Regions from separate parts of the Cryptobacterium curtum DSM 15641 genome, predicted to be linked through region 2. Evidence: predicted binding sites of a transcription regulator. Region 2 holds the regulator's gene; the other holds the start of a gene.
The links. The regulator LexA, encoded in region 2, represses DNA repair genes until DNA is damaged. The targets are predictions, from matches to a motif close to CNAACANNTGTTNG.

Region 1 (3,424 bases), 600 kb from region 2:
ATTACAAGTATCAAATGGACGACCCCACGATGTCTCATCAGGGGATTAACCCGAGTTGTGGCGATGACATTACGCTGTCGCTTAAGATTGAAAATGGGGTTGTAGAAGAAGCTGCATTTGTGGGAAGTGGCTGTGCTGTTAGCCAAGCTTCGGCCGATATTATGGCTGACCTGATTACCGATGAAACGGTTGAGAATGCCCGGCATCTCTGTGATATTTTCCTTCGCATGATTGTGGGTAATGCTACCGATGCAGAACTTGAAGAACTCGGCGAGGCGGCTCAGCTGAAAAGCATTGCTTTGATGCCCGCACGCGTAAAGTGTGCTGAACTTGGTTGGCGTACTGCACTCACCATGCTTGATCAGAGCATTTCTGCTGCGCAGGATGCGCAGAACGGATAGGAAGACGAGACGCATAACTGCATAACCACGCACAGGTGCACAAACCTATAGGGCGCGAGCTTGATCTTTGATCGATATTTAGCCTTCTGCTTAGCCGCAACTTGTAGACGCACAAGATCTATAGGGTGCGGACTGCATAACTTCTTCGAAGAGACCATTTTTCACCACACTGTTTCTTTCTACCAGGTGAGAGAATGCTATATTAAGAAATGGGCAGACGGATACTGCGTTTTACGTGGCTATCAAAGTGTGAGCAACGATAGGGGAAGCTATGGATAAGCATCGTCAAGCTCGTCCGGTTATGTCGGAATCGCACGAGGATTATCTTGAATCAATCGTTCGCCTTGGGGGAACCGATAAAACGCCGGTTCGCTCTGTTGATGTGGCGACCGACCTTGGTGTGTCAAAGGCGTCAGTCAGTAAGGCCGTATCGAGTCTGAAGGCAGCAGGAATGCTTGACCAGCCCTATTATGGCGATATTACGTTAACGTCAGTTGGCTATGAATATGGGCGCAAAGTGCTGGATCACCATATGCTCCTATTCGGCTTTTTACACGATATCTTGGGTATCGATGAAGAAACCGCTGATACTGAAGCATGCCTGATCGAGCACGATATCAGCGACGCTTCCTACGAGAAGTGGATTGCCTACATTAAAGGACTTGAGTCTAAATAGCAGGCGGCTTGTCGAGGCGCATTCTCGACCCTGCTAGAAATGTGCTAACAATACGCCACAATTCTGTCTACTGAGTTGGTATTTTTTCAGCTGTTGATATGGTATGATTCGAACAGATGTTTGTATTATTAACTGAGTGGTTGGGGAACTATGGAATCGCGTATTGTCATGGGAATTGATCCCGGCCTTGCTCATACAGGATGGGGCATTGTGAATCAAACGGGTTTACGCCTGTCCTGCGAGGCATACGGTTGTATTGTTACCACGGCTGCGCAGCCGCTTTCGTCGCGCCTGAACAAGATTTACGAACAAATAGGGGCCGTTATTAACCATTATCGTCCAGCTTGTGTTGGCATCGAAACAATATGGTTTGGCAACAATGTAACCAGCGCCTTTGCAACCGGGCAAGCACGTGGTGCCGCGTTAGTTGCTTGTGCGCAAGGCAAAATTCAGGTGGGGGAATATACGCCGAGTGCTATTAAAATGGCAGTTGTTGGTACAGGTTCAGCCGATAAGCATCAAGTACAGTACATGGTGGCGCAAATTCTTGGTTTAGCAACTGAACCACAGCCCGACCATGCGGCTGACGCCTTGGCAGCTGCTATTTGCTACACCACACATGAAGGCGTGTGTACTCCCGTAACTCCTATATCGATGAAAGGGCCGATATCGTGATAGCCTCACTGAAAGGAACTTTAGTAGCACGGGAGGCAGACGGTATAGTTCTTGACGTCGGTGGTGTCGGATTTTCCGTCGGCATGTCAACCCAATCTCTCTCGCGGCTCCCTTCGGTTGGTGTTACCGTGCAGATTCATACCTATTTGCAGGTGCGCGAAGATGCACTCACGCTGTTTGGGTTTACATCGGTAAAAGAAAAAGCCCTTTTCGAAAAACTCCTCAGCGTTTCAGGTATCGGTCCAAAAGTTGCGTTATCAGCGCTTTCGTCATTTACTCCCGATGCATTGACGTCTGCTATCATGACCAACGATGTAACAGGGGTATCGCGCATTCCCGGCATTGGAAAAAAGACGGCACAGCGCATTATTCTTGAACTACAAGGTTCGCTTGATGTTGCCGAGCAGACATCTGATCAAATGGCAGTACCGAGTGATACACAACTACATCATCGGGCTCTCGATGATCTGCTTGCTTTAGGATTTTCATCGACAGAAGCTGAGTTGGCACTCAAAGGGGCGCCAAAAGATGCGACAGAAGCATCGCTTGTTCAATATGCGCTGAAACGATTGGGGGAATAAGTGTCCGACGGCATACGCATCGAAGGGACTATATTCGACGCATCGTCGGCATCAGAGGGGGGGCAGACGATGATCTCTCCGGATAACCAGCACCAACGTATTGCCTCGGTGGAGTTAACCGAAGACGATCTTGCTCTTGATAGAAGTTTGCGTCCTCGTATGCTTGAGGACTATCTTGGTCAAACGAAAATTAAAGATAGCCTTCGTATTCTTATCAAGGCTGCTCAACAGCGTGAGGATGTTGTCGATCATATCTTGTTTTCGGGTCCTCCGGGTTTAGGCAAGACTACCCTTGCAACGGTGGTAGCCAACGAAATGGGTGCTCACATCAAAACAACCAGCGGGCCAGCAATTGCACGGACGGGCGATCTTGCTGCTATTCTCACAAATCTGGAAGATGGCGACGTTCTTTTTATTGATGAAATTCATCGAATGAATCGAATGGTGGAAGAAGTCCTGTATCCAGCGCTTGAGGACTATGCGCTCGATATTGTTGTTGGTAAGGGCCCTGCTGCCCGTTCTATCAGGCTCGATCTGCCGAAGTTTACTCTTATCGGTGCCACTACACGCACCGGTCTGCTTACCGGTCCTTTGCGTGATCGTTTTGGCATTGCCTTCCGCTTGAACTATTACACACCTGAAGAGCTTTCTGCCATTGTTGTTCGTTCGGCAGAAATTCTCGAGGTGTCTATAGATGCTGAAGGGGCTCTTGAGATTGCTCGCCGGAGCCGAGGGACACCACGTTTAGCAAATCGTCTCTTGAAGCGTGTCCGTGATTGGGCGCAAGTCAAAGGAAATGGCAGTATCGATGAAGACTGTGCCGCTGAAGCATTGAGCTTTTTCGAGGTAGACTCTCTTGGCCTTGATGCTGTAGATAATCGTATCTTGCAGTTACTTTGCCAGCAGTTTGGTGGACAACCAGTAGGGCTTTCTACGCTTGCTTCGGCGTTGTCAGAAGATCCTGATTCGCTTGAAGATGTCTATGAGCCGTATCTGATGCAGCAGGGGTTGCTCATTCGGACGCCGAAAGGCCGACAGGCAACGGATCGCGCTTATCATCATCTAGGTATTCTTGCGCCGAGTGACAAGCC
Region 2 (3,424 bases):
AAGCACGCACGTGGTATCTACGGGGAAGTATGCAGTCGTGACTCAAAACACGCTTGCATCGCACAGACCGCATCCTCTGGTCATCTGCGGTCCAACTGCTTCAGGTAAAACTGATCTTGCACAGGCGGTGGCACAAGCTATTTCAGGAGCGGTCTTAAGCGCCGATAGCATGCAGGTGTATCGCGGTATGGATATTGGAACAGGAAAGTTACCGCCAGCCGAACGTGTTGTTGATCATTATGGATTTGACCTTGTTGATCCTGGTGAGCCGTTTTCAGCTGCTATATTTCAGACCTATGGCCGGTCCATTATCGATGAACTTGCGCAAGAAAATCGCCCCTGTGTACTGTGTGGTGGGACTGGTTTTTATATTCGTGCCGTTATTGATAACTATACCTTTCCCGCGGGTGAGCAAGTTAATAATCCAATACGTGATACGTATCTGGCGCTATGGCAGGCAGAAGGCAGTCAAGCATTGTGGCAACGTCTTTTTGTGCGCGATCCCGATTCGGCGCGGGTCATTCATCCACATGATACAAAGCGCGTTATCCGCGCATTTGAATTGCTTGATCAGGGTACGTCGTATGCGTATCAGCGGCAAAAACTTGCAACCATTGATGAATTTTATACAGCAACCCATATTGGTATTGCTATTGATCCTGATGTTCTGCGACAGCGCATTGATCAGCGGGTCGATACGATGATAGAAGCAGGTCTTGTTGATGAGGTGTCTGGGCTGCTTGATGCCGGTTTTCGCAGTGGTATTACTGCTCCTCAGGCAATTGGCTATAAAGAAATAGTGGCCTTTCTTGATGGACTCTGTACGCTTGATGAGGCTATTGAAAAGATTAAAACAGCGACAAAGCAATATGCCAAACGGCAACGCACCTGGTTTCGCAAAGACACGCGCATTCATTGGATTGATGGTACTAATAGAGCTGTGTCAGACATACTTGCCCAGGCACTTGCTATCTGTACGGTATAGAGATGTTCACTTTCGATAAAGGAACGTTTCATATGCTATGTAGGCATCTGAAAAGTTGTTCTATGCTGTGGTTTGTCTACCAAATAAATAATCGATGCAGCAAAAGGAGATACCCATTCTTTCCCTGAGGAATACGGGTATCAATTTAACTTTGTATTGCACGTAAATACACCCTTTTGATGGGGCACTAGTTGGATACGCGTCTTGTATCTATTTTCTTGAAAACTTGTAGGGTAGGGGCTCGCTTAGCGTATCGGTCTGAAGAGTGCCACAACCTTGCCGACAATCGTGCAATCCCGAACAATAATCGGTTCCATCGATGAATTTTCAGGCTGAAGCCGTATATGGTCTGCCTCGCGATAGAAGCGTTTAACGGTGGCGCCGTCATCGATAAGTGCAACAACAATTTCGCCATTTACTGCGGTGGGTTGTTCCTTTACTACAAGATAATCGCCGTCATTGATACCGGCTTCAATCATTGATTCGCCGTGAACGGAAAGAAGAAATGAAGCAGCATCGCCGACAATTTCCGTTGGAAGTGAAATATGATCGGTAATGTTTTCTTCAGCTAGTATCGGTTCTCCTGCAGCTACATCGCCCACTAAGGGCAACGTAACAACGTTGTAGGGGGTGTCGACCAGCGCAGAAGGTTGTCCCATAGATTCCGCAGCAGCACCTGTGAGGGTAATAGAGCGCGATTTCAGCGGATCACGATTAATAAGCCCCTTTTCTTCGAGAGCACGAAGATGCACATGAACGGTAGAAGGGGAGCGCAGGCCTAATTTATTGCAGACCTCGCGCACGGTTGGACCGTATCCCTTTTCTTCAATAAATTCTTCAATGCAAGAAAGTACCTGTTGCTGGCGTTTTGTCAGATCGTTCATGTTCATTTCCTTTTTACGAACAAATGTTTGATTTTTCATTGACAAGAACTTTTGTTCGATTTAGAGTATACACGAACAGAAGTTCTTATCAAGTCAGAAGGAGCGAAAATGAACGGATCACAGCGTGACTACCGAGTGATGGGTTCCTCAGCACTGGTTGCTGCTCATAAAGCACCGACGGTATCCGTTATCGATTTCGCCCAGGCACAGCGCACATTTGCGCAAGCAGAACAGTTGTATGAACCAGCCATATCTGACATTTTATACAGCAAAGTTATGCGCTTTATCGATACCACCCAGCGTCTTTTTTATCAGGCTGTTGACTTCGTTCGGACAAGCGATATCGCCGCCGATATTAAGAAGCATGATTTAAGTGGCTATGGCTATCGTGAAAAACCGTCATTGTTCACAAATGTTGGTGCCGCTGCGGTCTATGTTCTTATTGCCGCTGGTGCACTGATTGCTATTCTCTAAGTACAGCAAATCATATCTAACCAGTTGTATCAGCTCGCATAAACGTGATGTTATAATGCATGCCGTCTCACAAACCGAGAGGACTGACATGCGTTGCCCTTCATGTGGAAACACTGATTCAAAAGTAGTTGATTCTCGACCTTCAGAGGATGGGGCTTCTATACGCCGTCGTCGCGAATGCCTTTCATGTGGTCGTCGTTTTACTACCTACGAACGGCTCGGTGAAAATCCCCTTATCGTTTTGAAGTCCGATGGCTCATCTGAGGTATATCATCGCGATAAAATTCTTCATGGTGTGTATATTGCTTGCGCGAAGCGTCATATTGCCCCTGAACAGGTAAATGATCTTGTTGATGACCTCGAAGCAGAATTGCGTAACAGCAATCGCACTGAAATCCAGTCAAAAGAACTTGGCGATATGGTTCTTGCGCGTCTTGCTGATCTTGATGAGGTTGCTTACATCAGATTTGCAAGCGTGTATAAAGATTTCAAAACGGTCGATGAGTTTGCTAAAGCCTTGAAAGGTCTCTAGTTTATGGATACCACTCAAATCCCTTTGCCGATTAAAAAGTTAACGGCCGAAGCTGTTATACCGCATGCTGCGTATGCCGGTGATGCTGGTATCGATTTGCGCGCTTCAGCTCCGCTTACACTTCAACCATTCGAACGAGCTCTTATCCCAACAGGACTTGCTGTTGCAATACCTCATGGGTATGCCGGTTTTGTTCTTCCACGAAGTGGATCCGCCATTAAACATGGTTTGTCACTAGTTAATACGCCCGGACTTATTGATAGCGGCTATCGTGGTGAACTGAAGTGTATCGCTATCAATCTTGATCCTCATACACCAATTAACATACAGGTTGGAGATCGCATCGCTCAGTTGGTTATCATGAAAGTTGAGTCTCCAACAATTATCGAGACAGACGAACTCGATGAAACTGAACGCGGGACGGGTGGATTTGGTAGTAGTGGCCTCAATTAGACTAACTGAGTATCATAAAAGTGTAAAAGTAGGCCTTAAAACGGCTTAGAATGCGTATAACCAGTTCAAAAGCTATTTTTAATCCATTAATTACGT

Region 1: the regulator LexA is predicted to act here: its motif matches at 1,187-1,200, upstream of ruvC (crossover junction endodeoxyribonuclease RuvC).

The regions. Positions count from the first base shown of each region.
Region 1 is NC_013170.1:1,451,925-1,455,348, reverse strand. It holds gene sufU (Fe-S cluster assembly sulfur transfer protein SufU) at 1-401, shown strand, start outside; gene CCUR_RS06395 (metal-dependent transcriptional regulator) at 673-1,077, shown strand; gene ruvC (crossover junction endodeoxyribonuclease RuvC) at 1,228-1,752, shown strand; gene ruvA (Holliday junction branch migration protein RuvA) at 1,749-2,333, shown strand; gene ruvB (Holliday junction branch migration DNA helicase RuvB) at 2,403-3,424, shown strand, end outside.
Region 2 is NC_013170.1:851,916-855,339, reverse strand. It holds gene miaB (tRNA (N6-isopentenyl adenosine(37)-C2)-methylthiotransferase MiaB) at 1-41, shown strand, start outside; gene miaA (tRNA (adenosine(37)-N6)-dimethylallyltransferase MiaA) at 38-985, shown strand; gene lexA (transcriptional repressor LexA) at 1,231-1,869, opposite strand; gene CCUR_RS03670 (hypothetical protein) at 1,978-2,343, shown strand; gene nrdR (transcriptional regulator NrdR) at 2,432-2,875, shown strand; gene dut (dUTP diphosphatase) at 2,879-3,328, shown strand.